Regions from separate parts of the Candidatus Mycolicibacterium alkanivorans genome, predicted to be linked through region 3. Evidence: riboswitches for the same ligand, from Rfam matches in the RefSeq annotation. Region 3 holds a riboswitch; each other region holds the start of a gene.

Region 1 (8,198 bases), 260 kb from region 3:
CGCCGGTGTCGGCATGGAGGGCACCGAGGCGTTCCAGCACGGTCTGCTCGCCGATGCGCCACTTCGCGGATTTGACGAACTGGAACACACCGATGCGAAAGCCTTGGTTCCAGCCGCGCATCGCGAGACCGAACGCGGCGGTGGACTTTCCTTTGCCGTCGCCGGTGTGCACGATCAGCAGCGGTCGGTTACGGCGCTGGCGCGTGGTGAGCAGGTCGTCTGGAATCGTCAACGGTTGTCCCTGAGGCATCAGGCGGCTCCTTCTCTCGTGGCGTCACGGACGATGTCGGTGAGCGCTTGGGCGTTCACGTCAGCCAGCCAAACGTGATTGGCTGCCATATGCTCGGCGAGGCTGCGTGCCAACCCCATCCGCATCCGCCCGCTCTCGCAGTCGACGACGACGCAGCTGATGCCTTGAGCAGCAAGATAATTCGCTGCCTGTCGCGATCGACCGACAGCATCAGCGCCAGCGGTGGCTCGGCCGTCGGTGACCACCACCAGCAAAGGTCGGTGGCCTGGGTCTTTGAGGTGTTCGCGGCGGACTACCTCGGCGGTCGCCAGCAGCCCCTCTGCCAGGGGAGTGCGACCTCCCGCAGGCAGGTCATCGAGTCGCCGGGCGGCGATGTCGACCGAGCGGGTCGGGGGCAACGCGACTTCGGCGCCACTGTCTCGGAACGTCACCAGACCAACCCGGTCCCGCCGGCGGTAGGCGTCGAGCAACAGTGACAGGATCGCCGTCTTGACCTGCTGCATTCGCTGCCGAGCTGCCATCGAGCCGGAGGTGTCGACGACGAACAGGATGAGATTTGCCTCGCGTCCCTCGCGTACCGCTCGGCGCAGGTCACTCGCCTGCAGGATGAGCCGTCCGCGGGTGCGCCCACGAGCCGACTGGAACGGCGCCGCTGTGCGAACCGTCTCGAGCAGGTGGATGCCGGTGGCTGCGGCGGCCGAAGGTGTTGCGCCGATGCGGTGTCCGGTCGTGGTTCGCGCGCGGCTGCGGCGCCCGGCCTGGCCAGCGCCGAGACCGTCGACGGTGAAGAGCCTGGCCTTGTATGGCTCACCGGCACCGACGGGTGCCGGTTGATGTGCCACGGATTCACTGCCGCTCGGGCCAGGATCAGAGGACGGCGCCTCACCCTGCTCGGCGGAAGTGCCGTCCCCGCCCCCAGGGCCATCCGGGTTCGGGTCCGGTTCGGGGTCGGTGTGGCCAGTGTTGGGCGGCAGCAATTCATCGAGCTCGCTGTCGCTCAGACCCGGTGCATCGAACGGGTTGCGTCGGCGTCGATGGGGCAGCGCCAGACGGGCAGCCACCCGGAGGTCGTCGGCGGTGATGGCCTCGCGACCCTGCCATGCCGCGTGAGCGGCAGCGGTTCGGGCGGTGACGATGTCGCCGCGCATACCGTCGACTCCGAAAGCTGAACACACCTCGGCGACTGTGTGCAACACCTCCGACGTGACCTCGACGGAGGCCATTCGGCTCTGCGACTCTTCGATACGGCTGCGCAGCCGCTGTTCGGCCTCGGCATAGTGACCGCGGAAACCTTCGGGGTCGGCGTCAAAGAGCAGCCGCCGCCGCACCACCTCGGCCCGCTGGGCAGGTTCCCGCGGCGCAGCGACCTCCACGGTGAGACCGAAGCGGTCCAGCAGTTGCGGCCGCAGTTCACCCTCTTCAGGATTCATCGTGCCGACAATCACGAACTTGGCCGCGTGCGTGACGGAGATGCCGTCCCGCTCGACAGTAAGTTGGCCCATGGCGGCGGCATCAAGCAGAAGATCGACCAGGTGATCGTGCAGCAGGTTGACCTCGTCGACATAGAGGATGCCGCGGTGCGCTTTGGCCAACAGTCCGGGCTCGAAGTGCACGGCCCCCTCGGCGAGAGCCCGTTCGAGGTGGATGGAGCCGGCGACCCGATCCTCGGTGGCGCCGACCGGTAATTCAACGAGCCGCACCGCACGAGTTTCGACAGCGACATCCGCCTCGAATGGGCCGTCCGGCGAGAGCGGCTGCGGCTCAGCTGGATCGGTGGAGAAACGGTCACCGGCAATCACATTGATGGGCGGCAGTATTTGGGTCAACGCTCGCACTAGAGTTGACTTGGCGGTGCCTTTCTCGCCGCGCACCAGCACACCGCCGATGCTGGGGGCGATCACATTGAGCACCAACGCCAGGGCCATATCGTCGAGCCCGTCGGCGGCGTCGGGATTAGCGCCGAGAACGGCAGTGAAGGGGTACAACTGCATTAGGGGAGGCTCCGCTCATCATGGTGACCCGGGACGGGTGCGCGCGAGGCCGGTCTTCGGACTGACCGAGTCCGGCTCCCGTGCCAGCAGGAGCGGCTTGGATCACCGCAGCGGGCCTGTGCCGGACTCTCACCGGACTTCCCAGATTCTCCCCGAGCGGCTTCCGCGCCGTTTCCGACACGGGGGCACACGGGGCACCTCGCGTCTGTCACGCTAGCATCGCCGCCGTGCTGGTCCCCGATGTGCGTCTCACCGTGGTAGGTATCGGGGCGGACGGCTGGGCCGGGCTGCCAGAAGGTGCCCAGTCGGCTATCTGCGCCGCCGAAGTCATCCTGGGGGCCCCACGGCAGCTCGGCCTGCTTCCCGAGGTGGCAGACCAACAGCGAGTCGTGTGGCCCACCCCGCTTCGCACCCAAGTGCCTGCCTTGCTGGCAGCTCACCGCGGCCGCCGACTGGTCGCGGTGGCCTCCGGCGATCCCATGGTCAGCGGGATCGGCAGCATGCTGATCGACCTGCTCGGCGCGGGCCGGGTCAGGGTGACTCCGCACGTGTCCTCGGTGGCATTGGCCCGCGCGCGGATGGGCTGGTCGGCGGAGTCGACCGCAGTGGTCAGCGTCGTTGGACGCGATACGCATACGGTGCTGCGAGAGTTGGCGCCGGGTCGTCGGGTCCTGGTGCTGTCCGCTGACGAACAAAGGCCGGCCGAAGTCGCCGATCTGTTGGTTCCTCGCGGTTACGGGTCGAGCCGGATGGTGGTGCTGGGCAACCTCGGCAGCCCTTCGGAAACGCGGTTGGAGACGACAGCAGGTGAGTTCGCCGGGGTGGTGCCCCGATTGAATGTGGTCGCGGTGGAACTGCTCGGGCCATTGGGGACTGGCTGGGCCACCGGATTGCCTGACGACATGTTTGAACACGATGGCCAGCTCACGAAGCGGGATCTGCGAGCGGCGGCGCTGGCCCGCTTGATGCCCGCGCCTGGCCAGCTCCTCTGGGATGTGGGAGCGGGCGCGGGCTCCGTCGGAATCGAGTGGATGCGCGCACATCCGACGTGTCGCGCGGTGGCTGTCGAGGCGGACGGTGTCCGCGCCGCTCGAATCGGCTGCAATGCAAGAACTCTCGGCGTTCCGGGCGTGGAGATCGTCCACGGCAGCGCACCTGAGGCTCTGAACGGCCTGCCGGCCCCCGACGCCGTGTTCATCGGTGGCGGCGGCACCCGTGCGGGGGTACTCGACGCTTGCCTGCAGGCGTTGCGGCCCGGTGGGCGGCTCGTCGTGCACGGAGTGACGGTAGAGACTGAGGTCCTGCTCGGACAGGCCTATCGGGACCGTGGCGGGGAGCTCACCCGGATCCACATCGAGCGTGCCGCACCGGTGGGCTCGTTCACCGGGTGGACGCCGGCGCGGGCCGTCACGCAGTGGGCGTTCACCCGGCTCTGAGATCATCGAAATCCTTTGTCACCGCGCGGTGTAGCGCTCTTCGTGCACGACGGCCTGCAGGGGACAACGTCCGCGCCAGCCGTGATGCTCGAGGTCGGGGACGTCGGGCAGGCCGGCCACCTGGCCAACACATAACCACGCGACGGGACGCACGTGCGGGGGCATTGCCACCAGTGAGCGCAAGAACTCCTCGCGGTAGAACGACACCCACCCGACACCGAGCCCTTCGGCGGTGGCGGCGAGCCACAGATTCTGAATTGCGCAGATCACCGAGTACAGCCCGGCGTCGGCGATGGCGTGTCTTCCCAGAACCTGCGGGCCGCCGCGGGTGGGGTCATAGCCGACAACGATGCCAAGACCTGATTCGCTGATGCCCTCGATCTTGATTCGGGAAAAGGTTTCGGCCCGTTCACTGTTGAGCGAGGTGGCAAAGATGTCGCGCTCTGCGGCGACATGGTCGCGAAAAGCCGCCAGAGTCCCGGGCGATCGGACGAGGATGAAATCCCAGGGCTGGGACATCCCTACCGACGGCGCCGCGTGAGCGGCCGACAGCACCCGGTCGAGTACGTCGGCGGTCACTGGGTCACCACTGAACTCCCGGCGGGTGTCACGCCGCCGGTAGATCACGTCGTAGAGGTTGCGCAGGGCAGAGGGGGGAACAGCGGTCCTCATCGGCGTCGTCATCCCCGCTCACCTGTCTGCTGTGCTGAGCGGTCGCGGCAGGGGTCGTAGAGATGACTGTCGCCCCCGCAGGGGTCCGGGCGATCGGCGAGGGCGCGGCCCACGAGAATGACTGCGGCCTGGCGCAGCCCGGCCGCCTCGACCTGATCGGCGATATCGACCACCGTGCCGCGCAGGACAAGTTCTTGTGGCTGAGAAGCGCGGTACACCACCACAACAGGGCAGTCCGGTCCGTGCGACGACGTGAGCTCGGCCATGATCAGGCGGATACGGGTGATGGCCAGATGAAGCACCAAGGTCGCTCGGGTCGCCGCGAACGCCGCCAATGACTCAGATTCTGGCATCGGGGTCGACCGTTGCTGGGTGCGCGTGAGTACTACCGACTGGGTGACCAACGGGACGGTCAGTTCCCGGCCGACCCGGGCCGCCGCCGCAGCATAGGCTGGAACGCCTGGTGTGACCGACCACGGCACGCCGGCCGCGTCGAGTCGTCGGGTCTGCTCGAACACCGCGCTGTAGAGCGTCGGATCGCCGGAGACCAGGCGCACCACCCGCAGGCCCGCCTGCTGTGCCGCCACGATCCGGGCGATGATGGCGTCGAGGTTCAAATCCTGAGTATCGATCAAATCGCCGGCCCGAGAGCAGATGTCGAGTATCGCCGCGTCAAGGTAGCTGCCGGGATACAGCACCACATCAGCTTCGCTGAGCAATCGCGCGGCACGCAGGGTAAGCAGATCCGCCGCACCGGGTCCAGCACCGACGAACTGCACAGCACTCACCGGTTTCATCGGTCCGGTCATTTCACCCACCGCGGCGTCCACACTTGGCCCGTCGCAGTCACGCGAGTGGTGGAAGCACCCACGAGCAGGAGACATTTCATGTCGATGGTGTCGGTATCGAGGCCGCCGAGGGTGGTGATCTGCAGCGATTCCTGTGCGCGGCCGACATCGCGTCCGATCACGACGACGGTGTCGCTACGGCGATGTTCCAGCAGCACTTTTCGGGCGATCGCGATTTGGTCGGGACGCGATCGAGAGGCTGGGTTGTAGATGGCGAGCACCAGGTCGGCGTCGGCGATCGCCCGCAGCCGAGTTTCGATTATCGACCACGGTTTGAGTCGGTCAGAAAGGCTGACCACGGCGAAGTCGGCGCCGATCGGCGCTCCTGCGCGCGCTGCGACGGCCTGGACCGCGGAGACCCCGGGCAACACTGTGATGGGGACGTGGGCGTACCGGGCGTCCTCGGCGGCTTCGAAAACTGCTGCGGCCATGCCGAATACACCAGCGTCACCGCCGGAGACCACCGCTACTTTCTTGCCGCGGCTGGCCAGGTCCAGGGCGAAGCGGGCGCGGTCGACTTCAACGGTGTTGCCGGAGGCGTGGCGCTGTAGTCCGACCCGCTGCGGGACGCGGGCGATGTAGGGCCCGTATCCGACGACATGATCGACCTCGGCGAGTGTTGCCGCCGCCTCCGGGGTTAGCCAGCCGTCCGGTCCGGGTCCGAGACCGACCACCACGAGCTCAGCGGCCACACCGATAGCTGGGGGCACTGTCGCCGGGCTCTGTTCAGCGGGCGTTCGTGAGCGCTGCCCGTTGAGGGAGTCGCCGTTGACGACGATCAGGGACAGGTAGGGCACGGAGGTCTCGTCGACGTCGGCCACGGGCAGCCAGCGTTGTTGTTCGTGGCTGGCCCGCTCCACATACAGCGCGTGCCCGAGCCGGCCTGACGCGGCCAGCGCCCGCCGGACGGCGGGAAAGGTGCGACCGAGCTTCATAACGATGGCGCCGTCGGTATCGGCCAGGCGGCGGGCCAGTTCGGCTTCCGGAAGGGTTCCCGGTAGCACCGTGAGCACATCAGTCTGTCGCACCAACGGTGTGGCGGTGGCGGCGGTCGCGGCGACGAATGCAGGTAGGCCAGGGATGATTTCGGTCACGTAGCGAGTGCTTAACCGGTCATGCATATACATATAAGAGCCGTAGAAGAGGGGATCACCTTCGGCCAGGAGCGCGACCGTCCGACCTGCGTCGAGGTGGACGGCCATCCGGGCAGCAGAGTGCTCATAAAACTCAGCGAGCGCACCAGCGTACCCGCCGGGATGATCGGTACTGCCGGTAGTGACCGGGTAGCGCAGCTCTTCTTCGATCGCGTCGGCGGTGATGAGGTCGGCCGCGATGCGGCGGGCGTAGGACTGCTTGTTGACCCCGGCGTGATAGGCGATGACGTCGGCTTCAGCGATGATCCTGGCGGCCTTGAGGGTGATCAACTCGGGGTCTCCCGGTCCCAGTCCGACGCCGTAGAACCGCCCGCGGGTGCTGTTGCTCATTCCGCCTCCGAGGCCAACGCATTGAGCGCCGAGGAGGTGATTGCCGACCCGCCGCGGCGCCCGCGGATGGTCACGTAAGGGATGTCGATGCCATGGTCGTCGGCGAAGGAAGTGAGGGCGTCCTTGGACTCTTGCGCTCCGATGAATCCGACTGGGCAACCGATGATCGCGGCGGGCCGGGGCGCGCCGTCGAGGATCATCTCCAGCAGGTGAAACAGCGCGGTGGGGGCGTTGCCGATCGCGATGACCGCTCCGAGCAGGAACGGCTCCCACAACGAGACGGCGGCCGCGGTGCGGGTGGTGCCCCAGGCGCGGGCGAGGCCGGGCACTTGCGCGTCGTGTAAGAAGCAGTGCACGTCATTGCCGGCGGGCAAACGTCCCGCCGTGACACCGGTGGCGACCATGGTGGCGTCGCACAGAATGGGCGCGCCCGCTCGCAGCGCGGTCGCGCTGGCGCGCACCAAATCGGGATGGATGACCAGGTCCTTGGTCAGCGCCGGTTCCCCGGTGCCGTGCACCATGCGAACCGCTAATTTCTCGGCCTCGATCGGAATTGCGGACAGGTCGGCTTCGCGACGGATCATCGCGAACGACTCGACATAGATGGCCGGGCCGTCGTCAATGTACTCATAGCGTTTGGTGGGACGCGCGATTGCGTGGGTCTGCGGACCAGTCATTGAGCTGCCTCCTCGATGTGCGGGACGAAGATTCCATGCCACGGGGTCACGATGACCTCGGCGCCGGCCTCGCTTCCAGTGCTGGGAATGATCGTGGCGAGTAGCGTTCGCGCCAACTCAGGGGTGAGGACGCCGTCACGCACCGACACGTGTTCGCCGCCGGACACTGCGCCGTAAGCCAGCGGTGGGGTCGGCACCGGAACGCGGGGGTCGGCCACGATCGGCTGGCGTAAGGGAGCGACCAGTTCGCGCAGGTGCCATGGCGCTGAGGTGGCTGGTCCGCGGGCGTTGACGAAGGCGGCCGCCAATCCTGCCAGGTGCAGAGCCGCTTCATCGAGCCGAACGACCTCGCCCCAATGGTCGCCAATCCGCAGTTGCACATCGGTCTCGGTCAGGACGACGAGACCCAAATCTGTGCCGCGACGGCCGGTTCCGGTCAGTCTGTCAAGCATATCGCCGCGGCCATCATCCAGCGTGAACAGGAAACGGCCCGGCAGCAGCGCCAGTGCCGGATCGGCGCGCAACGCCGCATCCAGGCACGACGCCACAGAACGCAGGTTCGCGCGCCCACCGGCAATGCCGGACTGGGGTGAGACCAGGATGTTGCGCACCAGCTCGTGAGTGGTGGAGGGTATGAGGCCGGTGGCCGCCAGGGCGGTCACGACTGCAGGGGGCAGTGTGCCGTTAATTTCCGGTAGACCACGGATTTGCAGGTTTGCCCGCGTCGTGAGATATAGGTGCCCGTCGGCGTGCTGCTGGCTGATGTCCATCAGCCTGCCGAGCACCTCAACAGGCAGCCGGCCGCCCACCAACCGCAAGCGCACCATAAGCCCGTCGTCG
Region 2 (6,815 bases), 250 kb from region 3:
TTGACACCCTGGCGAACCGCCCCGGCCGCCAACACGTCGTCGTCACCGGTCGCAGGGTCGATCCGAAACTGGCCGAAATCGCTGATCTTGTCACCGAGATGGGCAACGTCAAGCATCCGATGGACGCAGGCCAGAAGGGCCAGCGGGGAATCGAATGGTAGCCACCCCGCTCCCGCGCCTGGTCATCGCGGCACCAGCGTCCGGGCACGGCAAGACCACTGTCGCAACCGGTCTCATGGCCGCCCTGGTCGCCCGAGGGCTTGCGGTATCCGGTCACAAGGTCGGCCCCGATTACATCGACCCCGGGTATCACGCGATGGCCACCGGACGACCCGGCCGCAACCTTGACCCGTTCATGGTCGGCGAACAGCGGATCGTCCCGCTGTTGCTGCACGGCGCCGCAGCCGCCGACATCGCCGTCATCGAAGGAGTCATGGGGCTTTTCGACGGCCGCCTGGGCACACCCGGCGAGTCATCCACCGCCCACGTGGCGGCCCTCACCGCCTCACCCGTCGTCCTCGTCGTCGACATCTCACACGCCTCCCGGACGCACGCCGCGACCGTCGCCGGACTCGCCGCCTTCGACCCGACCGTGCACATCACCGGGGTCATCCTGAACAAGTCCCGATCAGCACGGCACGCCGAGGAAGTTCGCAGCGCCCTAAACAGTATCGGCATTGCCGTTCTGGGCGTCCTTCCCCGCGACGCCGGTGTCGACATGCCGTCACGCCATCTCGGCCTGGTGCCCGCCGCAGAACGGGCCGAATCCGCGGCGACGCTGGCCCGATTAGCCCAGATCATCGAAGACCACGTCGATCTCGACGCCGTACTCGACATCGGCAGTCGCGCGACGCCTCTCGAGGGAGCAGCATGGGCCGCAGCCGCCGAGATCACCGCGCCCTCGCAGGGCCGCCCGGTGGTGGCGATCGCCGGTGGCCTGGCTTTCACCTTCCGCTACGCCGAAACCGAGGAACTGCTGCGCGCCGCGGGCTGCGACGTCGTCGATTTCGATCCGCTGACTGACACCGTTCTGCCACAGGGCACGACGGGAATCTATCTCGGCGGTGGATTCCCCGAAGTCCACGCCGCCGAGCTGGCGAGCAATACCTCGTTGATCAGAGACCTGCGAGCCGCAATCGAGTCAGGCGTACCCACGGTCGCCGAATGCGCGGGTCTGACCTATCTATGCCAGACCCTCGACGAGACACCCGCCGTAGGAGTGGTTTCCGCCCGGGCCGCGATGACACCCCGGCTGACCCTGGGCTATCGCACCGCTACTGCACCGGTTGACTCAGTACTGGCCAAACGAGGCGAACAGGTCACCGGACACGAGTTCCACCGAACCCTCGTCACACCGACTTCTGGCGAGTCCTCAACCGGTAGCGATGATTTCGCTGCAGCATGGGATCTCGCCTCGGGACCCGACGGATTCGCCAGCCGCACCCTGCACGCGTCCTACCTGCATGTCCACTGGGCGGGCCACCCACAACTGGCCCAACGCTTCGCAGACGCCGTACACCACCGAGCGGTGTCGACAAGCTGTCCCGCGACGCGCGACATGCTGCGCCATCACGGGGACTCCGAGACCGGGTCGAGCCTGCTCGACTTCGCCGTCAATGTGTACGCGGGACCAAGGCCCACCTGGCTCGACGCAGCGCTCCACCGTGCGGTCGACGACGCAGCCGCTTACCCCGATGCCACCGAAGCCCGGGCCGTACTGGCTACCCTTCACGGCCGCCCGGCAAACGAGGTGTTACCGACCGCAGGGGCATCGGAGGCATTCTCTCTCGTCGCGAGCCTTCGCCGATGGCGCCGCCCCGCGGTCATCCACCCCCAGTTCACCGAACCGCATGCGGCGTTGCTGGATGCCGGACACACCGTCTTCACGGTGTTGTGTCATCCCGAAGACGGCTTCCTACTCCATCCCGATGCAGTGCCCGAGGACGCCGACCTCGTCATCGTGGGCAATCCCACCAACCCGACCGGAGTTCTGCACCCGGCCAACACAATTCGCCAACTTCTACGCCCCGGCAGAGTCGTCCTCGTCGACGAAGCCTTCCTGGACGCGATACCCGGACAACCAGAAACACTGGCGGGCGACCGGTCCGCGGGGTTACTGGTGACCCGAAGCCTCACCAAGCACTGGTCAATACCCGGCGTCCGGGCCGGCTACCTGCTAGGCGATCCCACGCTGATCGCCGACGCTGCACGCCATCAAGTTCCCTGGTCGGTCTCTACGTCGGCCATCGCCGCCATGCTGTCATGTTCCGATGACCGCGCTTGCGTCGAAAGCCGAAGACGTGCAACCGAATTAGCGCAGTGGCGCACGAACCTCACCGAGGGTCTCGCAAGCCGCGGCATCCCCGTTGTGACCGGCAGGGCGCCCTTTGTCCTGGCCCGCGTCGGAGCAGGAGTACACGGTTCCCTGCGCAATAAGGGGATCGCTGTCCGGCGCGCCGACACGTTTCCCGGCCTTGGCGATGCGTGGGTGCGAATCGCCGCGCGCAACGCAGCGACCGCGGAACAGTTGTTCGCAGCCTTGGATGACGTTCTCGGAGTGTCCTCGCGCGCACCCACCACGTTGCCTTTACTGGCCCCGCAATCCGTCGATACCCTAAGCTGAATCAGGCCTCAGGAAGCCGGTGTGAATCCGGAACAGTCGCGCTACTGTGACACCCCGGTGCCGGGGTGAAGTCAGACCCTCAGGCTGTTCATCAATCCTTTGATTCAGGGACGCAGCCCTTCCCTGCAGGAGAATCCATGGCAACGTTTCACTCCATCCCCGCAGTCGATAAGAGTGCTTTGTGGGCCCCCATCGCACCCCCGTCGCCGACGGTCAACGCCGCAGCGGCCGAGCGACTGGCCAACTTGGCCACCCCGCCTGGCGCGCTGGGCAACTTGGGTAATGTCGCGGTGTGGATCGCCACGACACAGCAACGGGTGCCGCCTCGTCAGCTCGACAATGTGCGGCTGGTCATTTTCGCCGGTGACCATGGCGTCGCCGCCCACGGCGTGTCAGCCTTTCCGTCGGCGATTACCGCGGCCACAGTGCGGGCCGCCATCAGCGGACAGCTCGGGGTGAGTGCGCTCGCCGCCGCCTATGGCGTTGCCGTTCGTGTACTGGATCTCGGGGTAGATGACGACTTCGACGATCTGCCTGCGAAGGCTCGTACTGCTTTGCAGGCATACAAGATTCGCCGTTGCAGCGGAGCCATTCATCTCGACGATGCGCTGACCGAACACGAAGCGCACACGGCGCTGGCCGCCGGAGCGACCGTGGCGCGCCAGGAAATCGAGGCCGGCGCGCAGTTACTGATCAGCGGTGACCTCGGCATCGGAAACACCACTAGCGCGGCAGCTCTAGTGGCCGCCGCGCTAGGGTTACCCGCGAGCGAGGTGGTAGGTCGTGGAAGTGGCATCAACGATGCCGCGCTGCAACACAAGACAACTGTCATCGACGCAGCGCTAACGCGCGTCGGTGACCGCACCGCCGATCCGATCGAGACTCTGGCTGCGCTCGGCAGCGCCGATCTGGCCGCATCGACCGGATACCTTCTCACCGCCGCCCGACTCGGGGTCCCGGCCCTGCTGGACGGTCTGATGGCAGTGGCATGCGCGCTAACAGCCGATCGCATCGCCCCTGGCGCAGCAGCGTGGTATGCCGCGGGTCACCGTTCCACCGAACCGGCGCAGAGCCTGGCCCTCGACAAGCTTGGTTTAACGCCGATCCTGGACCTCAACATGCGCCTCGGCGAAGGTTCGGGCGCCGTCGCCGCGGTACCCGTATTGCGCGGCGCCGTCGCTGTTCTCGCCCACACGGCGCTGCTCAGCGACCTTATGCCGGGGTGACGCCAATCGTCCCCACAGCATCCGACCTGCGGGACAGCTGGCGGCTTGCCGTCGGCACTCTCACCGTTGTCCCCGTAGCACCGCCGCTGCGGGGGGACCACAACACGACCCGCACCGCGATGCTCATCGCGCCCATCGCCGCCGTACCGCTCGGCGTGGCGGTGACCGTACTCGCAATTGCCGGACATGCGCTCGCCCTGCCCGCGCTCGTCACCGGGTTGCTCGCGGTCGGTGCCTTGGCGCTGGGCAGCAGATGCCTTCACCTTGACGGGCGGTCAGACACAGAGGACGGTCTGACCGCCTCCTACGACCGCGCACGCAGCCTTCAGGTCATGACGGGCGGCACCGCTGGGCCTGCCGGTGCAGTTGCACTCATCGTGGTCATCGGTCTGCAAACGGCCGCCGTGGCTGCACTCGCGGCCACGCCGGGCGGTGCGATCCTTGCCGGGCTTGCCGTGATCGTGTCTCGCAGCGCGTTGGCTGTGTGTTGCACCCGTGGCATGCCGCCGGCTCGGCATCACGGGCTCGGCGCTGCGTACGCCGGCACCGTGCCATGGTTTGGCACCGCACTCGTGCGGCTATTCGCCCCGGGCGCCCTCACCGCAGCATGCCGCTTCGCGCACGTCGCGTGGTGGCGCGGCACGCTCGCCGCGGCGATCGCCCTAGTCGTCCTGGCGCTGCTGCTGCGACGCACTCACCGACGTCTAGGAGGGGTCACCGGGGACATTTTCGGTGCTGCCGTCGAGCTGACATTGACCGCACTGCTGGTAGACCTCTCATGAATAGCTCGTTCCCACAGCTTATTTCACAGCTTCAGAACGCGACCGGCGATCACCAGGTGCACCTCGTCGCAGACAGCAGCGACCCGCTGATTCACCGTTCCGAGCAAGTCGCGAAACATCACTCCCGAGCGGTGCGATGGGACGACACCGAGACCGACCTCATTGGTCACCACCACGGCCACCGGCCGATCGGCAAGAGCGTGACACAGGGAGTCGATGCGCAGCGACATCGCTGCGTACGCCTCCTCTGTCGTGGCCTCCCACAGCTGACCGGTATCCATCGCTGCAGTAAGCCAGGTTCGGAGGCAATCGATAAGCACCGATCCCGACGCTGCCCGGCAGGCATCATCGAGGGCAGCGGTCTCCACGGTGACCCAATGCGCAGGACGGCGTGATCGATGACGCGCCACGCGAGCATCCCACTCGGGATCCTGACCGTCAGCGGGTCGCCCCGGTGCGAGGTAGGAGATCACTGCGGCATCGTCGAACAACCCTTCGGTGTGCTTCGACTTGCCGGAACGAACGCCCCCCGTGACCATGATCCGCACCTTGACATCTTAAGGAGTCCCGAACTATGAACCCGATGGTTCCCCGGGCGGGCGGACTGCTACTGGGCCATATCGCCGACCGCCTGTTCGGTGACCCTCGCCGATGGCATCCCGTCGCCGGGTTCGGCAGGACGGCCTTGCTGCTCGAGAGGCAGATGTACGCCGACAGCCGCGCTTGCGGAGCGGCGTACGTCCTCGCCCTCGTCGGCGGGGCCACGGCCGGCGCCACCGCCGCCGAGCGTTTCGCGCGTCACCCGTTGGCTCGCCTACTGCTCACTGCGGCGGTCACGTGGGCGGTGCTCGGCGGGCGCTCCCTGGAACGCGAAGCAGCCGCCGTCCACCGCCTCCTGGCTGCGGGCGATCTCGACGATGCCAGGCGGCGACTACGGAACCTCGTCGGCCGCGACACCACCGCCTTGACCCCAGACGAAATCGCCCGCGCGGTCATCGAGTCAGTCGCTGAGAACACCAGCGACGCCGTCGTCTCCTCCTACCTGTGGGGCGCCATCGCAGGTGTCCCTGGACTGGTTGCGCACCGCACCGCCAACACCCTCGACGCCATGATCGGCCACCACAACGCGAGGTACGAGCGATTTGGTTGGGCTGCAGCTCGTTTCGACGATGTCATGGGCCTACCCGGTGCTCGGTTGAGCGGAATGCTCACCGTTGCCGTCGGACCGGATCGGCGGGCGACGATCACTGCGTGGCGGCATGACGCTCGGCATCATCCGAGTCCCAACGCCGGGGTGATCGAGGCCAGCTTTGCCGGCGCTCTCGGGCTTGAGCTGGGCGGGACCAACACGTACTACGGCAACAGAATCGAGGATCGCGCGCTGATGGGCCAGGGCCGCGGCCCCGTGCCCGACGACATAATCCAGACCACTAGCCTTGCCCGCCGCGTCACCTGGGGCGCCGTGTTTACTGCCGCCTCCGTGTGTCTACTGCGCGGCCGGGGGCGCTGACCGCGGCAGCGCGCACCCAGGCCAGCGCGAGCTCCACATCGGAGACCACGGGCACGTCGGCCCGACCTTTCGGGCGGCGCACGATGACCACCGGTATCCCGTTCTGCTCTGCGGCGAGCATTTTCGGCCAGGTGTGTTGCCCACCAGAATCTTTGGTAACAAGGACATCTGCCCGATGTTCGGCGAAGAGGTTCAGCTCACCGTCGAGGGTGTACGGGCCGCGGCTGGTCAGCACCTGCCAGCTCGCGGGCAGCTCGGTTTCCGGCTGGTCCACCACCCGGGCGAGCACCGAATGTGTGGTCAGGGCCGGGACGAAATGCGCGAGCTGTTGTCGACCGACGGTGAGCAGCGGGCGTTGTCCGAGCTGGCTCGTTGCCAGGGCGGCTTGCTGGTGCGTATCCACCCAATGCCACCAGGGTCGCGATCGATCGGACCAGCCCGGCCGTTGCAACCGCAACAACGGACGGCCCATCTGCTCAGTGGTGCAGGCGGCGACGGCGTTCGCCGAGATCGTCGCTGCGAATGGATGTGTCGCGTCGACCACCACGTCGAAGTCGTTGAGCGCGGACCGCAACCCCTCGACGCCCCCGAATCCCCCGATCCGCACCGGGCCCACCGGAAGCTGCGGATCCGCGACGCGACCCGCCAGGGAACACGTCACGTCGACGCCGTCG
Region 3 (8,198 bases):
CGGTCTTCGCCGTGGGCGTGATCCTGCTGGCCGTCGTCCCGGTGGGCATCATTCCCGGCTTCGGCGCTCCCGTGCCGATGTGACTCGACTTCTGAGGTCCTCCGGGGTAGCTTCACGGGTCAGCCCACCGCGCCAAGCCCGAGGACCGCATGACCGACACCAGCCGCCGTAACCGGCGGATCCTGATCGCCATCACCGCGGCCCTGGCCGCCGCGGCGATCGTTGTTCCGGTGCTCGGTGTGCTCATGGCGCCTGCCATGATGAAGAACCAGGCCTCCACGCCGATCACCACCACCACCAAACCGGTGCCCACCATCAAGCCGGTGGCGCTGCGGCCGGTCATCAGAGCCATCGTGACCACCCCGGACCAGTGCGAGCCGCCACCGCCGACGCCGCCGGATCAGCCGCTGCGCACCTGCGACATCACCAAGACCGCGGTGTACGACCTCGGTCCGGAGGATCTTCGCCCGCAGCTCACCGACGTCGACTCGTTCCTCAATCCACTGACCAACAAGCAGCTCGTACAGGTGACGATGACAGAAGAATCCACGACGGACTTCGCGCGCTACACCGCTGCGCACGTCGGCCAGCAGGTGGCGTTCGTCCGAGCCGGGATCGTCGTGTGGGCACCCAAGATCACCGAGCCGATCGACGGTCAAGTGCTGCAGCTGTCCGGCGACGTGAGCTCCGAACAGGCCAAGGAAATCGCCCGGATGTTGCGTGACGAGGCCTGATGCGCGGGGTCGTGAACTCGGCCCGGGACACGAGCCGCGACACGCCGAAGTCTGTCGGTCGGCGGCCCTAGACTGACGGGCCTATGGGCAACAGCTTCGTGCACCTGCACAATCACACCGAGTACTCCATGCTCGACGGTGCGGCGAAGATCACCCCCATGCTGGCCGAGGCGCAGCGCCTGGAGATGCCGGCCATCGGCATGACCGACCACGGAAACATGTTCGGCGCCAGCGAGTTCTACAACGCAGCCACCAAGGTCGGCATCAAGCCGATCATCGGCGTGGAGGCCTACATCGCGCCCGCCTCGCGGTTCGACACCCGCCGGGTGCTGTGGGGCGACCCCGGCCAGAAAGCCGACGACGTCTCCGGCAGCGGCTCCTACACGCACATGACGATGGTCGCCGAGAACGCCACCGGCCTGCGCAACCTGTTCAAGCTGTCCTCCCGCGCGTCCTTCGAGGGGCAGCTGGGCAAGTGGTCCCGGATGGACGCCGAGATCATCGCCGAGCATGCCGAGGGCATCATCGCCACCACCGGCTGCCCGTCCGGTGAGGTGCAGACCCGGCTGCGGCTCGGCCACGACCGGGAGGCGCTGGAGTCGGCCGCCAAGTGGCGCGAGATCTTCGGCCCGGACAACTTCTTCCTGGAGCTGATGGACCACGGGCTGTCCATTGAGCGCCGGGTCCGTGACGGCCTGCTCGAGGTCGGCCGCAAGCTCGGAATTCGGCCGCTGGCCACCAACGACTGCCACTACGTCACCCGCGACGCCGCGCACAACCACGAGGCGCTGCTGTGTGTCCAGACCGGCAAGACGCTGTCGGACCCGAACCGCTTCAAGTTCGACGGCGACGGCTACTACCTCAAGTCGGCCGCCGAGATGCGCGCACTCTGGGACGCCGAGATCCCGGAGGCCTGCGACTCCACGCTGCTGATCGCCGAGCGGGTGCAGTCATACGCCGACGTGTGGACCCCGCGCGACCGGATGCCGATCTTCCCGGTGCCAGAGGGACACACCCAGGCCACCTGGCTGCGCCAGGAGGTGGACCGCGGGCTGGCCCGCCGGTTCCCCTGCGGTGTGCCGACCGAGTACATCGAGCGGGCCGGCTACGAGATCGAGGTCATCTGCGACAAGGGCTTCCCGTCGTACTTCCTGATCGTGGCTGACCTGATCAACTACGCCCGCTCGGTGGACATCCGCGTCGGCCCGGGCCGCGGGTCGGCGGCCGGCTCACTGGTGGCCTATGCGCTGGGCATCACCGACATCGACCCGATCCCGCACGGGCTGCTGTTCGAGCGGTTCCTCAACCCCGAGCGCACGTCGATGCCCGATATCGACATCGACTTCGACGACCGCCGCCGCGGCGAGATGGTGCGCTATGCCGCCGAGAAGTGGGGCAGTGACCGGGTCGCCCAGGTCATCACGTTCGGCACGATCAAAACCAAAGCCGCACTGAAGGACTCCGCCCGGGTGCACTACGGTCAGCCCGGCTTCGCGATCGCCGACCGCATCACCAAGGCGTTGCCGCCGCCGATCATGGCCAAGGACATCCCGCTGTCGGGGATCACCGATCCCAACCACGAACGGTACAAGGAGGCTGCCGAGGTTCGCGGGCTGATCGACACCGACCCCGACGTCCGGACCATCTACGAGACCGCGCGCGGCCTGGAGGGCCTGGTCCGCAACGCCGGTGTGCACGCCTGCGCGGTTATCATGAGCTCCGAGCCGCTCACGGACGCGATCCCGCTGTGGAAGCGGCCGCAGGACGGGGCTGTCATCACCGGCTGGGACTACCCGTCGTGTGAGGCCATCGGCCTGCTGAAGATGGACTTCCTGGGCCTGCGCAACCTGACCATCATCGGTGACGCGCTGGAGAACATCGCAGCCAACCGGGGCATCGACCTGGTGCTGGAGTCGCTGCCGCTCGACGACCCGGCGACCTACGAGCTGCTCTCCCGCGGTGAGACGCTCGGGGTGTTCCAGCTCGACGGCGGCCCGATGCGAGACCTGTTGCGCCGCATGCAGCCCACCGGGTTCGAGGACATCGTCGCCGTGCTCGCGCTGTACCGGCCCGGCCCGATGGGCATGAACGCCCACAACGACTACGCCGACCGCAAGAACGGCCGGCAGGCGATCAAGCCGATCCACCCCGAACTCGCCGAGCCGCTGCAGGACATCCTCGCTGAGACCTACGGCCTGATCGTCTTCCAAGAGCAGATCATGCGCATCGCGCAGAAGGTGGCCAGCTACTCGCTGGCCCGAGCAGACATTCTGCGCAAGGCCATGGGCAAGAAGAAGCGCGAGGTGCTGGAGAAGGAGTTCGAGGGCTTCTCCGACGGCATGAAGGCCAACGGGTTCTCCTCAGGCGCCATCAAAGCGTTGTGGGACACCATCCTTCCGTTCGCCGACTATGCGTTCAACAAGTCGCACGCCGCGGGCTACGGGCTGGTGTCGTACTGGACGGCCTACCTCAAGGCGAACTACCCGGCCGAGTACATGGCCGGGCTGCTCACCTCGGTCGGCGACGACAAGGACAAGGCGGCGGTGTACCTGGCCGACTGCCGCAAGCTCGGCATCACGGTGCTTCCGCCCGACGTCAACGAGTCCGAGCTGAACTTCGCCTCGGTGGGTGCCGACATCCGGTTCGGCCTCGGTGCCATCCGCAACGTCGGCGCCAACGTCGTGAGTTCGCTGATCGCCACCAGGACCGCCAAAGGCAAGTTCACCGACTTCTCCGACTACCTCAACAAGATCGACATCGCGGCCTGCAACAAGAAGGTCACCGAATCCCTGGTCAAGGCAGGCGCTTTCGACTCACTGGGCCACCCGCGCAAGGGACTGTTCCTGGTGCACACCGACGCCGTCGACTCGGTGCTCGGCACCAAGAAGGCCGAGGCGATGGGGCAGTTCGACCTGTTCGGCGGTGCCGATGACGGGGCGTCGGCCGACGCCGTCTTCACCATCAAGGTGCCCGACGACGAATGGGAGGACAAGCACAAGCTGGCACTCGAGCGGGAGATGCTGGGCCTGTACGTGTCCGGCCATCCGCTCAAGGGGGTGGCTCACCTGCTGGCCATGCAGGTGGACACTCAGATCCCGGCCGTCCTCGACGGGGATATCGCCAACGACACCCAGGTCCGAGTCGGCGGTATCCTCGCCGGCGTCAACCGGCGGGTGAACAAGAACGGAATGCCTTGGGCCTCAGCGCAATTGGAGGACCTGACCGGTGGCATCGAAGTGATGTTCTTCCCGCAGACCTATTCGATGTTCGGCGCCGAGATCGCCGACGACGCCGTGGTGCTGGTCGGGGCGAAGGTGCGCGTCCAGGACGACCGGATCTCGTTGATCGCCAATGAGCTTGTGGTGCCGGACTTCTCGAACGCCCAGATCGACCGGCCGCTGGCGGTGAGTCTGCCCACCAGGCAGTGCACCATCGACAAGGTCTCCGCGCTCAAGCAGGTGCTGGCCCGCCATCCCGGCACCTCGCAGGTGCATCTGCGGCTGATCAGCGGTGAACGCATCACGACGCTGGAACTCGACCAGTCGCTGCGGGTGACGCCGTCCTCGGCGCTGATGGGTGACCTGAAGGCCCTGCTGGGGCCGGGCTGCCTGGGGGGCTGATCAGGGCCCGTACCGGTCCAACCGCGTCACGACACGACCGCTTCGGCGGGATGCGCCGGCAGCACCGCCAGCACGAAGAACGCCCCGACCAGGCAGACCGCGGCGGCGGTGAGGCAGCCCGCCTGCATCCCGGCGAGGAAGGCGTTGTCGACGGCGGTGCGCACCGCCCCGGCGACCGGCGCGGGCGACTGGGCGGCCACCGCGAGACCCTGCGCCAGGCCTTCCTGCGCGGTCGACTGCGCGGCCTGCGGCGTGTTCGCCAGCCCCGCGCTGTCACCGAGGTGGCGGATGTACAGGGTGGAGAAGATGCTCCCGATGACCGCGACGCCCAGCGTCCCGCCGACCTGACGAGTTGCGTCGTTTACCGCCGAGCCCGCACCGGCCTGCTCGGGGCGCACGACGCCCATGATCGAGTCGGTGGCCGGTGCGGTGGTCAGGCCCAACCCGCCGCCGAGAAGAACCATCTGCATCGCCATCACCGGGTAGGTGACGCTCAAGTCGATGACCGTGATCCAGGCGAACGAGGCGGCGAGCATCAGAAGCCCCACGAACACAACCACTTTGGTGCCGATTCCGGTCACGGCGAGCCGGGTGCCGAGCACCGAGCCGACCGCGATCGACAACGCCACGGGCAGGATGCGCACACCGGTGCCCAGCGGACCGAAGCCCTGCAACAGTTGCATGAACTGGGTGATGAGGAAGATGAACCCGAAGAGCGCGAAGAACGCCACCGTGACCGCGCCACTGGCGGCGCTGAACCGCAGGTTGGTGAACAGCGTGACGTCGATCAGCGGTTCCGGATGCCGGCGCTCCCACCAGGCGAAAGTCACAGCGGCGACCAGTGCGACAGCGAACCCGGCCAGCGTCGGAGCGCTGGACCAGCCGCGGGTGGGCGCCTCGATGAGGGTGTAGACCAGCGCGCCGAGCATGGCGACGGAGAGCACCAGTCCGCCGCGGTCGAGCCGTGACTGCCGGTCCGGCGTCGACGCCGGGATGAGGATCGGTGCTGCGACGGCGGCCAGCAGTGCGATGGGCACCAGCGCGAGAAACAGGCTGCCCCACCAGAACGACTCGAGCAGCGCACCGCCGAGGATCGGGCCGATGGCCACGCCGAGACCCGTCACCGCACCCCACACGCCAATGGCGGCGGCGCGCTGCCGCGGGTCGCGGAAGGTGTCGGTGATGATCGCCAGCGTCGTGGGATAGATCAGCGCCGATGCGACGCCCATCACCAGGCGCATGCCGATCAGCGGGCCGGTCGAGGTGCACAGGGCGGCCCCGACGCAGGTGAGTGCGAACAACACCAGCCCGGTGATCAGCGTTCCGCGGCGACCGAACTTGTCACCGACGGTGCCGCCGGCCAGCACCAGTGCAGCGAACGCCAGGTTGTAAGCGTCCACGATCCACTGCAGACCGCGGGTGGAGGCACCCAGGGTCGAATTCAGTGTCGGCAGAGCAACATTGACGATGGTCGTTTCGACGTTGATGGCCAGGGCGGCCACCAGGACCACCGCGAGGATGGCGATCGGTCGCGTGCGTGGCCGGGAGAGGGTGTCGGTTGTCACGAGCGACGCCTTTCATGTTGACGGCGGTAACATCGGCAAGCATGGCAGGGTAAGTTAACACTGTCAACATTGGTGATCGTGACGTGTCCCCTCACCAGGGGGTCAGCGGACGCCCTCGGCGATCAGATCGAGCAGACGGTCGGAGATCTGTTCCTTGCGTTCGGCATCGGCCGCCATCAGCAGGCCGTCCAGGAACAGTGTGGACAGGCCGTGGACCGCGGCCCATGCCGCCTCGTCGAGCCCGTCCCGGCGGCTCGCGGTGAGCACACCGGTGGCGACGAGATCGTCGGCACACCCGCTGAGGATCTGGAACGGATGCCGATCGGGGTCGACCGTCTCGTCGGCGGGGTGCGGGCCGGCCGGCGCGAACGCGGCGCGGAACAGGCCGGGTTCGGCCAGCGCGAACTCGATGTAGGCCTTTCCGGTCAGCATCGCATCGCCCAGATGGGTCAAGCTGTAGTTCCGTACCGCGGCGAGCAACGCCTGCCGATCGGCATAGTGCCGGTAAGCGGCGGAGTTGCTCACCCCGGCCAGGCGCTGCACGTCATGCAGAACCACCGCATCGGGGCCGCCGGCGCGGGCCAATGCGACCCCGTGCTCGAGCAGTGCCTGCCGCAGGTTGCCGTGGTGGTAGGAGGCGGTCGCCATTTTGACAAGTGTTTCATTGCGGATCGTCCGTCAGAAGGTAGTGTGCTCGTTGCAGCAGGTTTTCCGGGACGGTGCGAGTTCCCGTCTCGGAATCGAGTGATGTGAGACGTTGGCACATCGCGAGAGGGAACCCGGTGAGAATCCGGGACTGTCCCGCAGCGGTATGCAGGAACGACCGCCGTCATCGGCACTGGTACGCGAAATACTTTTGCGGCTGGGAAGCGACGGCCAGTAGGGGCACCGAGAGGTGCATGCCGGTAAGTCCGAAGACCTGCCAGCTGTGCCGGGTGCGCCGCACCCGGGGGCGCATCGCCTCGCGGATCGGGTGTGTGGCGACAACGAGCCATACCCTCTCGGGCGATGCACCACTTGTTGCGTCCTGAAGGGGATCGACCATGCACATCGAACCGGGGATCGTCGAAGGTCCGAAGATCATCCTGAGTTACCTCACCGCCGGTGGGGCCGGCCTCTGCGGCGCATACGCGGCGTGGCAGTTGATCAAGGAGCGCGGGATCTCCGCACTGATGATGCGCACGGCCGCCACCACGGCGCTGGTGTTCACCTTCTTCCAGGTGTTCCCGCACTATCCGGTCGGGGTCTCCGAGGTACACCTAATTCTCGGTTCGACGCTGTTCCTGCTGTTCGGTGTTGCTCCCGCGGCGATCGGCCTGGCTTCGGGTCTGCTGATCCAGGGCCTGTTCTTCGCTCCGTTCGACCTGCCGCAGTACGGCATGAACATCACCACGCTGCTGGTGCCGCTGTTCGCCCTGCAACTCGTCGCCAACCGCGTCATCGCACCGCATACTCCCTACGTCGCGTTGCGTTACCGCCAGGCGCTGGCGCTGTCGACCACCTATCAGGCCGGCATCGTGACATGGGTGGCGTTCTGGGCGCTCTATGGTGAGGGCTTCTCCGGCCAAGCCGTGGCAAGCCTCGCCACCTTCGGCGCCGCTTACATGACGGTGATCATCATCGAACCGCTGGCCGACCTCGGTGTCCTTGCAGCCGCCAAGGGCCTGCATCGGATGAAAGACTCGGCGCTACTGAATTCCCGCCTGCTCAACCCGGCCTGAGCCGGGGCGGGCCGAGTCTGGCGCCGGCGGGTCATGGCCAGCACAACTGACCAACTTCCTTCTGCCAGGGACGTATGGCCCCTGCACCGCGAGCCGGGGTCATCTAGCGTCGGATTCATCACCAGCTCCGACGCATGTGAGATGAGTGCCCCAGCCATGCCCACACTGACCAACGCGGAACATCACAGTCTGTCGGCTCACGAGGTGGTGCTGCTACTCGAGACAGACCTCAGTTCCGGACTGTCCGAGGCCGAGGCAGACGAGCGGCGAGAACGCTTCGGCTCCAACAGTCTTCCAATGGTGGAAGGCGAGGGGGTGGTGCTGCGAATCCTGCGGCAGTTCCACCATCCGCTGATCTATGTCCTGCTTGCCGCCGGTGTGATAACGGCATTACTGCGGGAACCCGTCGACTCGTCGGTGATCTTCGGTGTGGTCTTGATCAACGCGGCCGTCGGTTTCATTCAGGAATCGAAAGCCGAAGCCGCTCTGGAGAGCCTGCGGTCCCTGGTTCGCACCAGTGCGAGGGTTGTGCGTGGGGCGCAGGAACGTGCTGTGGCG
Region 4 (8,198 bases), 240 kb from region 3:
CAGGGAATTGAGTAGGGTTGATGCGCGCACGGACGGCTCCTGGATCGATTGGGGTCAGAGCCTTCGAACCTAGATCACCGTCCGTGCGCCCCACTCACCATCGCTGCCCCATACCACACGCTCGGTGATCCACATCGACGTCAGGAGAGCCTGATTATGGTCCTACCACAGCTATGACTGGCGTCGAACCGCAACTCAACGAGGGAGACCCGTGGCGCAAGATCTCTCACGACGACGAGGTTGAAGAAGAGGTTGGAAATGCGTGGCACCGCTCACCCCGAGCCGGCCGTGGCGCCCGGTGAAGATCCCCGCAAATATGCGAGGCTGATGTCGGCGGTCTACGACGCAACGATGGCAGGAAAACTTGCGCCGACCCGCCCGCGGCGGGTCATATGGGATTCCTGGCAACGGTTGATAACTAAGGGTCTGCGGCCTGACCGTCGGACCCCGCCCGTGGCGGGCGCCAGCACCGTGGAGACTCTACGCCAGGATTCTGGGCTGATATCTGTCGTCGACGAGGTGTCGGGATGTCTGAGTTCGCTTATCTCCGGTGGCGACAGCATCTTTGCCCTCGCAGATGCCGAGGGTCGGGTGCTGTGGCGATCTGGTTCAACAAAGGTTCTCCTCAACGCAGACAAACTTGGATTTGTCGAGGGTGCGCACTGGGCGGAAAACACCGTGGGCACCAACGCACTTGGCACCGCATTGGTGTCCCAGCGCGCGGTACAAGTGTTCTGTGCTGAGCACTACAACCGCAGCCAGCATCCGTGGACGTGTGCAGGCGCGCCGATCCGTGATCCGAGCACGGGGCGGGTAATGGGGGTGATCGACGTGACCGGGCCGGCGGCCACCGTCCATCCGACTACCTTGGCACTCATTGACACTGTGGCGCGGTTGGCTGAATCTCGTTTGCGTGAACGGCGGGATCAATCCTTAAACCGACTCCGCGCTGTCGCGGCACCCATCTTGGCCCGAATTGGCTCGCCTGCCCTCGCGGTTGATACCGACGGCTGGGTAGCTGCGGTGGGCGCGGTACCGGTGCAAAGTCGGATCCTGCTACCACCGGACGTTACCCCCGGCCACCTGTGGGTGCCGTCGCTTGGAATGTGCGATGTCGAGACGCTGCCGGGCGGCTGGCTGGTCCGGCCGGTCATCGAAGAGACGGAGCCTGCGATAGCGCAGGTGACGCTTGATCTGCATGACAGCGCGGCACCGGTTTTGGAGATGGTCGGTCAGTTCGGCAGCTGGCGGCATGACATCTCGCTACGACATGCGGAGATCCTGTTAATCCTGGCGGTACGCACGCAAGGTCGATCGGCGCCTGAGCTGGCCGCCGACCTCCACGGTGATCCCAGCCGTGTCGGCGCCGTGCGGGTTGAGATGTCGCGTCTGCGAAAGCAATTCGCGGGCATTGTGGTAGGCCGACCGTATCGTTTCGCCAGCTCCGCAGTCGTCGAGGTCCGATATCCCGACGATAGGTCGGAGCTGTTGGCGCCGTCGGTGGCTCCCGCGGTTCGTGCGATGCGTGTTACGCACGCCACCACTGCGACGACTTACTAGCGATCGGACAGCAATCCTTACGTGCTGACGAGTCGGCTCCAGGTCAGTCGAGCGTGAGATCACTGGGTAGTGCGGTCTGGATGAGCATTGCAGCAGCGCTACGTAGCAGTGGCACCGCAGCCACTGCGCCAGACCCTTCGCCGAACGGGAGCGTGCGGTTGATGAGGGGAGTCAGCCCAAGCTGGGTCAATGCCAACGCTTGCGCCGGATCATTGGCGGAACGGTGACCGGCGGTAAACCATGCGGCCGCCCCGGCGGCGATAGCATCGGCGATGAGCGCACTGGCGGTCGCTGGCAACCCGCCGATTAGCGCCGGGATGCCGCAGCGGGCCGCAGTGAGAAGATACCCGGTGGAGGCGGCCAGATCGGCGCTGCCAAGGGCAGCAAGGGCAGTCATCGGGTCTCCTACCCGGTCACCGGCACGGGATAGCGCAGACGCAATCACGGCAGTCGTGCGTTGCAGCGCGGAGTCGTCGATGCCGCCTCCGCGGCCAACGACGGAGCTTGCGGGCAACCCGAGTGTGGCGGCCACCGATGCGGCTGCGGAGGTGAGGTTTTCGCCGCCGAGTTCGCCGCTGATTAGTAGCTGGGCACCGGCGGCAATCTCCTCATGTGCCACTGCGGCGCCAGCAGCCAGGGCTGTGTGAACTTCACACTGAGAAAGCGCGTCCTCGACGTCGATGGCACCGCTGCGGCGGCGAACTTTGTACGCCTGCAACGCGGCCCGGGATTCCTCCGCCAGGTCGTCGAAATCGTCGTCTACGGCGAGATCTAGCACTCGAACCGTCACGCCGTGCGCGGCTGCCAGAGAATTGACGCCACGCAGTTCCGCGAGTGCCGCGCGGACCTTTTCCCCAGTGGGTTCCGAGAGGGATTCTGACTCGCCGCCGCCGGTGACGCCGTGATCTCCGGCGAAGATGACCAGCCGTACGTTGATGAGCTGTCGGGGCAGGACCTGGTTCTGCGTCGCGGCGAGCCAGACCGCGAGGTCACCCAGTGTGGCGGCAGCCGCGCCCGGCGGCATGACGACCGAGTGGTCGACCAGCCGTTCGGCGGCCGCGGCGGCGACTTCTACGCTGGGCGGGTCGATCGGTACACGCAGCGCAGTTACGTCGAACGATGGTGGCTTGGTGTAGCTCATCGCGCCCCTGCTGTACGCAGATTCAGGGGCAGCGCATAGGCGCCGAATCGGCGCGCGAACGGCGTAGATGCGAGATATGAGCGGTGAGAAAAGGCGCATGTCATCGCGATCTCCTGTAAGGAAAGATGGATCCCCGACGCTATGGATAGATGATGAGCCCAACGTCGAGGGCCTACCCTCGCAGAGGTTAGCGCAGCCGCACCCGTGCCGGGGCGCTCCTAGAGACCCTCGGGGTGCGGGAAATCCGTTGAAGGCACGCGCGGCTGCCACACCGTCAGTGCGGTCATCAAGCGCGGCGCGATTGAACGGCGACTTATCGAAGTATGCCAGCTTGACCCGCCGATGGGTGTCGCCGCTGATCACAGCGGGCGCGGCTGGAAACCTTGCAGATATGCCGATGTTGCGACTGCTCTACGATGGCGGGGTAGGTCTCGTGGCGTAGGAACCCGGTGTAAACCCGGGGCGGTTCCGCCACTGTGAGGGTCGCGCCACACCAAGTGATCGCTACCTCTAGCCAGATACTGGCCACGGGACATCCGAATCGAGGGGCGAGAACCCCTAGTAGGAGGCCCAGGATGACCAGTGCGTCTCAAGCGCGTCGTATCGCGTTGCTATCCACGTCGGATACCGACCTGCTCTCTGCTCGTGCTAGCAGGGCCGCCTTCAACCTTGGCAACCCGGTGCGCCAGGACCTCAGCCCGGTGATATCCGGCTCCGACATCGTTGTGCTCCGTGTCCTCGGGTCATCGGCGGAGATCGAGCCGCAGCTCAACGAGCTCCGTGCCAGTAGGCTGCCGCTTGTGGTGCTCGGTGGTGAGCGGCAACCGAGCGCGGAGCTGATGGAGTGCTCCACGCTGCCCATTGGCGTCGCGGCGCAGGCGCACGCCTACCTCGTTGAGGGTGGCCCGGTGAATCTGGCTCAGTTACATGCGTTTCTCTGTGACACAGTGCTTCTCACTGGCGAAGGATTTGATGAGCCGGTCGCCATCCCGGAGTGGGGATACGGGAAGCGGCCCGGCGGGGCCGCCGCGCTGGAGGACGTGTCGGATTCAGCCCGAGACAAGGTGCGCGTCGGGGTGCTGTACTACCGGGCGCATGAGATCAGTGGCAACGCCGGATTCGCGCACGCCCTGGTAGAGGCGATTGACGCCACCGGCGCGGGGGTGGGCGTGCCGATCTTCGCGTCATCTCTGCGCAGCGCTCCCCAGGAGGTGTATGACGCCCTGGGATCGTTGGATGCGTTGGTGGTCAGTGTGCTCGCTGCCGGCGGTTCCAAGCCGTCGGGAGTTAGCGCGGGCGGTGAGGACGGGTCGTGGGACATCGAGCGCATCGCCGCGCTCAACATCCCCACGCTGCAGGGCCTGTGCCTGACTTCTTCGCGAGCGGAGTGGGTGGCCGGCACCGACGGTGTGACGCCGCTGGATTCGGCCACCCAGATCGCGATACCGGAGTTCGACGGCCGCATCATCACCGCGCCGTTCTCCTTCAAGGAGATCGACGCCGACGGCCTGCCCCACTACGTCGCCGACCCGGAACGCTGTGCGCGAGTCGCCGGTATCGCGGTCAAACATGCTGTGCTGCGCCATGTTCCGAATAAGGATAAAAAGCTGGCACTGGTTCTGTCGGCGTACCCTACCAAGCATTCCCGGGTGGGAAATGCGGTTGGCCTCGACACTCCGGTCTCGACCGTGCGGCTGTTGCGACGCCTTGCCGAGGCGGGCTACGACATCGGCGACGGGTTTGGTGTGCTGGACATCGAGGACGAGACCGAAGCCGGGGACCGGCTGATCCACACGCTGATCGCCGCGGGCGGGCAGGACGAGCAGTGGCTGACCAGTGCGCAGCTCACCGATGCCCAAGTGACGATTACCGCCGAGCAGTACGGTGCGTGGACCGCCGATCTCCCCGCGGCCTTGCGCGACTCGATGGTCGACGCCTGGGGCCCGGCGCCGGGTCAGTTGTTCGTCAACGATGCCGGCGAAATCGTCGTTGCCGCACTGCGAACGGGCAACATCGTGCTGATGATCCAGCCGCCGCGTGGTTTCGGCGAGAACCCCATCGCCATCTATCACGACCCCGACTTGCCGCCGAGCCACCATTACCTCGCGGCGTACCGCTGGCTGGAGGAGGGTTTCGGCGCGCATGCGGTGGTGCATCTCGGCAAGCACGGCTCGATGGAATGGTTACCCGGCAAGAACGCTGCGCTGTCAGCGGAATGCGCCACCGACGCGGCCATCGGCAACCTGCCGCTGATCTATCCGTTCCTCGTCAACGATCCCGGCGAAGGCGCACAAGCCAAACGGCGCGCACATGCCACCATCGTCGACCACCTCATCCCGCCGATGGCGCGTGCGGAAAGCTACGGCGACATCGCGCGGCTGGAACAACTTTTGGACGAGTACGGCAATATCGCCTCGATGGATCCGGCGAAGCTGCCGGCCATCCGCGGTGAGATCTGGAACCTGATGCATGCCGCGGAACTACACCGCGATCTCGGTCTCGAAGACCGACCGGACGATGAGGAATTCGACGACTTCATCCTCCACGTCGACGGCTGGCTCTGTGAGATCAAGGACGCCCAGATTCGCGATGGACTGCACGTGTTGGGCGGCGCTCCGGTAGGTCCGCCTCGGGTCAACCTGGTACTGGCAATCCTGCGTGCCTCGCAGGTATGGGGCGGCCGGGATCAGGCGGTGCCCGGCCTGCGTGCGGCACTGGGGCTGAAGGAAGGCGCCGGGACAAGGGCTGTCGATGAGATCGAAGGCCGAGCCCGTGCGCTGATCGAAGCGATGGAGGCCGGCGGGTGGAACGTCGCGGCGATCGCCACCTTGCACGACGATCCGAACGTGCAGGCGGTACTGAGGTTCGCGGCCACGGAGGTAGTCCCGCGGCTGGCCGGTACTGCCGAGGAGCTGGATGCGGTAATGCGCGCACTGGCAGGCGGTTTCATCCGCCCTGGGCCTTCGGGTTCGCCGCTGCGCGGATTGGTCAACGTCCTGCCGACCGGCCGCAACTTCTACACGGTCGACCCGCGGGCGGTACCGTCGCGGCTGGCGTGGCAGACCGGCCAGGCGATGGCGGATTCGCTGATCCAGCGCTACCTCGACGACACCGGCAGCTATCCAGAGTCGGTCGGCCTGTCGGTGTGGGGTACCAGCGCCATGCGGACCTCCGGTGACGACATCGCCGAGGTGCTGGCGCTGCTGGGCGTGCGCCCCGAATGGGATGAGGCATCCCGGCGGGTGTCTCGGCTCTCGGTGATCTCCTTGAACGAACTGGGGCGGCCGCGGATTGATGTCACGGTGCGTATCTCCGGGTTCTTCCGTGACGCGTTCCCACACGTCGTCGCAATGCTCGACGACGCCGTCCGGATGGTCGCGAAACTGGGCGAGACCGACGAGCAGAACTTCGTCGCCGCGCATGCGCGCGCGGATCTGGCCGAGCACGGCGACGAACGTCGGGCCACGATACGGGTTTTCGGCTCCAAACCGGGCTCCTACGGGGCAGGCATTCTTCAAGTTGTGGAGGCCGGCACGTGGCGCGACGACAAAGACCTCGCCGAGGTCTACACCGCCTGGGGCGGGTTCGCCTACGGGCGGGGTTTGGACGGGGTGGCGGCTGCCGATGACATGCGCACCAACTACAGACGAATCAAGGTGGCGGCCAAGAACATTGATACGCGCGAGCACGACATCGCCGACAGCGACGACTATTTTCAATATCACGGCGGCATGGTGGCGACGGTACGTGCGTTGACCGGGTCCGACCCGAAGGCCTATGTGGGGGATTCGACGACCCCGGACGCGGTCCGCACCCGGACGCTGTCCGAGGAGACCGCCCGGGTCTTCCGGTCCCGGGTGGTCAATCCGCGGTGGATCGCGGCGATGCGCCGACACGGCTACAAAGGGGCATTCGAGCTCGCTGCGACCGTCGACTATCTGTTCGGGTTCGACGCAACAGCCGGGGTGGTCCACGACTGGATGTACGAGAAGCTCGCGCAGGAATATGTCCTCGACCCCACCACCCGCGAATTTCTCGACACCTCGAATCCCTGGGCACTGCAGGGGATCGTCGAACGGCTGCAAGAGGCTGCGGACCGTGGGCTGTGGGCCGACCCGTCGCCCGAAACGCTCGCGGCGCTGCGGCAGGCCTATCTTGATGTCGAAGGCGATCTGGAGGACCGCTGACATGGCTGCGCCGTTAAAGGTTCTAATTCTCGGTGTCGGGATGGGACCGCAGCACGTAACGCCGGAAGTGGCCGCCGCGCTGCGGTCGGTTGACTATGTTCTTGCCGCAGAGAAAGGCGCAGAGGACGGTCTGCTCGCCTTGCGGCGCGACATCGTGAACGCGCACGCCGGGCCCGACGGTCCGGTCGAGATCGTCTCGGTGCCTGATCCCGAACGCGACCGTTCGACGGGTCTGACCGGTGCCGGCTACCAGGCCGCGGTCGCCGACTGGCACAAGGCCCGGGCCGCGGAATACGCCACCATCATGAGCGAGCGCAGTGGAACCGCGGCGTTTCTGGTCTGGGGGGACCCCTCGTTGTACGACTCGACCATTCGGATCGTCGAGAAGGTGCGCCAACTAGGGGTGTCGCTGGACTTCGACGTGCTGCCGGGGATCAGTGCGCCGCAACTGCTGGCCGCGCGGCATCGCATCGTCCTGCACGACGTCGGACGGCCGGTGACGGTGACCACCGGCCGCCGACTGCAGGATGCGGTAGCGACTGGGCTGGACAACATCGTCGCCATGCTCAACCCGCCCCCGGATCGGCTCGACCTGTCCGGGCTCGATGATTGGACGATCTGGTGGGGCGCCAATCTGGGCGCTCCGGGCGAACAACTCGTCGCCGGCCGGCTCGGCGACGTGATGGGCGCCATCGCCGATGCGCGCGCCGCGGCCAAAGCTGACGCCGGCTGGGTGATGGACATCTTCGTGGTGAGGAGGGGCTGATGGCGGGAATTCTGATCGCCGGCACGACGAGCGACGCCGGCAAGAGTGTGGTCACCACCGGGCTCTGCCGGGCGCTGGCGCGGCGCGGCATCAAGGTGGCGCCCTTCAAAGCGCAGAACATGTCCAACAACTCCATGGTCTGCGCTCCGGTGCGCAGGAGCGAAGCGACCCGGAGAATCGATGATGGTCCCGCCTGCGAAGGCGTGGAAATCGGACGGGCGCAGTGGGTGCAGTCACTGGCGGCGCAGGTCACCCCTGAGGCCACCATGAATCCGGTGTTACTCAAGCCGGGCAGTGACAGCCGCAGTCACGTGGTGCTGATGGGCCGGCCATGGGGAGAGGTGTCCTCAGCGGACTGGCTGGAAGGCCGGCGTGCGCTGGCGGCGGCCGCGTATGACGCCTTCGACGATCTCGCCTCGCGTTTCGATGTCGTGGTGGCCGAAGGAGCCGGCAGCCCGGCTGAAATCAACTTGCGCGCAGGCGATTACGTCAACCTCGGGCTGGCACGGCATGCCGATCTACCCACGGTGGCTGTCGGCGACAT

What was found. A riboswitch is a leader RNA that binds a small molecule or an ion and turns the genes downstream of it on or off. The one in region 3 is predicted to bind cobalamin.
Region 1: it holds a riboswitch for cobalamin, as region 3 does, so the genes downstream of both, K9U37_RS13370 (VWA domain-containing protein) here and K9U37_RS14530 (energy-coupling factor ABC transporter permease) in region 3, are expected to answer to the same signal.
Region 2: it holds a riboswitch for cobalamin, as region 3 does, so the genes downstream of both, cobT (nicotinate-nucleotide--dimethylbenzimidazole phosphoribosyltransferase) here and K9U37_RS14530 (energy-coupling factor ABC transporter permease) in region 3, are expected to answer to the same signal.
Region 4: it holds a riboswitch for cobalamin, as region 3 does, so the genes downstream of both, cobN (cobaltochelatase subunit CobN) here and K9U37_RS14530 (energy-coupling factor ABC transporter permease) in region 3, are expected to answer to the same signal.

What each region holds. Positions count from the first base shown of each region.
Region 1 is NZ_JAIVFL010000001.1:2,696,168-2,704,365, reverse strand. It holds gene cobO (cob(I)yrinic acid a,c-diamide adenosyltransferase) at 1-250, opposite strand, end outside; gene K9U37_RS13370 (VWA domain-containing protein) at 250-2,241, opposite strand; cobalamin riboswitch at 2,283-2,446, opposite strand; gene cbiE (precorrin-6y C5,15-methyltransferase (decarboxylating) subunit CbiE) at 2,469-3,677, shown strand; gene bluB (5,6-dimethylbenzimidazole synthase) at 3,696-4,361, opposite strand; gene K9U37_RS13355 (cobalt-precorrin-4/precorrin-4 C(11)-methyltransferase) at 4,358-5,158, opposite strand; gene K9U37_RS13350 (precorrin-2 C(20)-methyltransferase) at 5,155-6,681, opposite strand; gene K9U37_RS13345 (precorrin-8X methylmutase) at 6,678-7,358, opposite strand; gene K9U37_RS13340 (ferredoxin-like domain-containing protein) at 7,355-8,198, opposite strand, start outside.
Region 2 is NZ_JAIVFL010000001.1:2,704,570-2,711,384, forward strand. It holds gene cobO (cob(I)yrinic acid a,c-diamide adenosyltransferase) at 1-161, shown strand, start outside; gene cobBC (bifunctional hydrogenobyrinic acid a,c-diamide synthase/histidinol phosphate aminotransferase CobBC) at 155-2,623, shown strand; adenosylcobalamin (AdoCbl) riboswitch at 2,607-2,759, shown strand; gene cobT (nicotinate-nucleotide--dimethylbenzimidazole phosphoribosyltransferase) at 2,761-3,849, shown strand; gene K9U37_RS13390 (adenosylcobinamide-GDP ribazoletransferase) at 3,846-4,631, shown strand; gene K9U37_RS13395 (bifunctional adenosylcobinamide kinase/adenosylcobinamide-phosphate guanylyltransferase) at 4,655-5,179, opposite strand; gene K9U37_RS13400 (cobalamin biosynthesis protein CobD/CbiB) at 5,215-6,141, shown strand; gene K9U37_RS13405 (cobalt-precorrin-6A reductase) at 6,098-6,815, opposite strand, start outside.
Region 3 is NZ_JAIVFL010000001.1:2,954,893-2,963,090, reverse strand. It holds gene K9U37_RS14555 (Rv1490 family membrane protein) at 1-83, shown strand, start outside; gene K9U37_RS14550 (SecDF P1 head subdomain-containing protein) at 150-734, shown strand; gene dnaE (DNA polymerase III subunit alpha) at 818-4,354, shown strand; gene K9U37_RS14540 (MFS transporter) at 4,381-5,919, opposite strand; gene K9U37_RS14535 (TetR-like C-terminal domain-containing protein) at 6,022-6,567, opposite strand; cobalamin riboswitch at 6,645-6,860, shown strand; gene K9U37_RS14530 (energy-coupling factor ABC transporter permease) at 6,963-7,640, shown strand; gene K9U37_RS14525 (cation-transporting P-type ATPase) at 7,782-8,198, shown strand, end outside.
Region 4 is NZ_JAIVFL010000001.1:2,712,422-2,720,619, reverse strand. It holds gene K9U37_RS13435 (ISL3 family transposase) at 1-30, opposite strand, end outside; gene K9U37_RS13430 (GAF domain-containing protein) at 259-1,560, shown strand; gene K9U37_RS13425 (nicotinate-nucleotide--dimethylbenzimidazole phosphoribosyltransferase) at 1,604-2,701, opposite strand; cobalamin riboswitch at 3,109-3,245, shown strand; gene cobN (cobaltochelatase subunit CobN) at 3,277-6,888, shown strand; gene cobF (precorrin-6A synthase (deacetylating)) at 6,890-7,654, shown strand; gene K9U37_RS13410 (cobyric acid synthase) at 7,654-8,198, shown strand, end outside.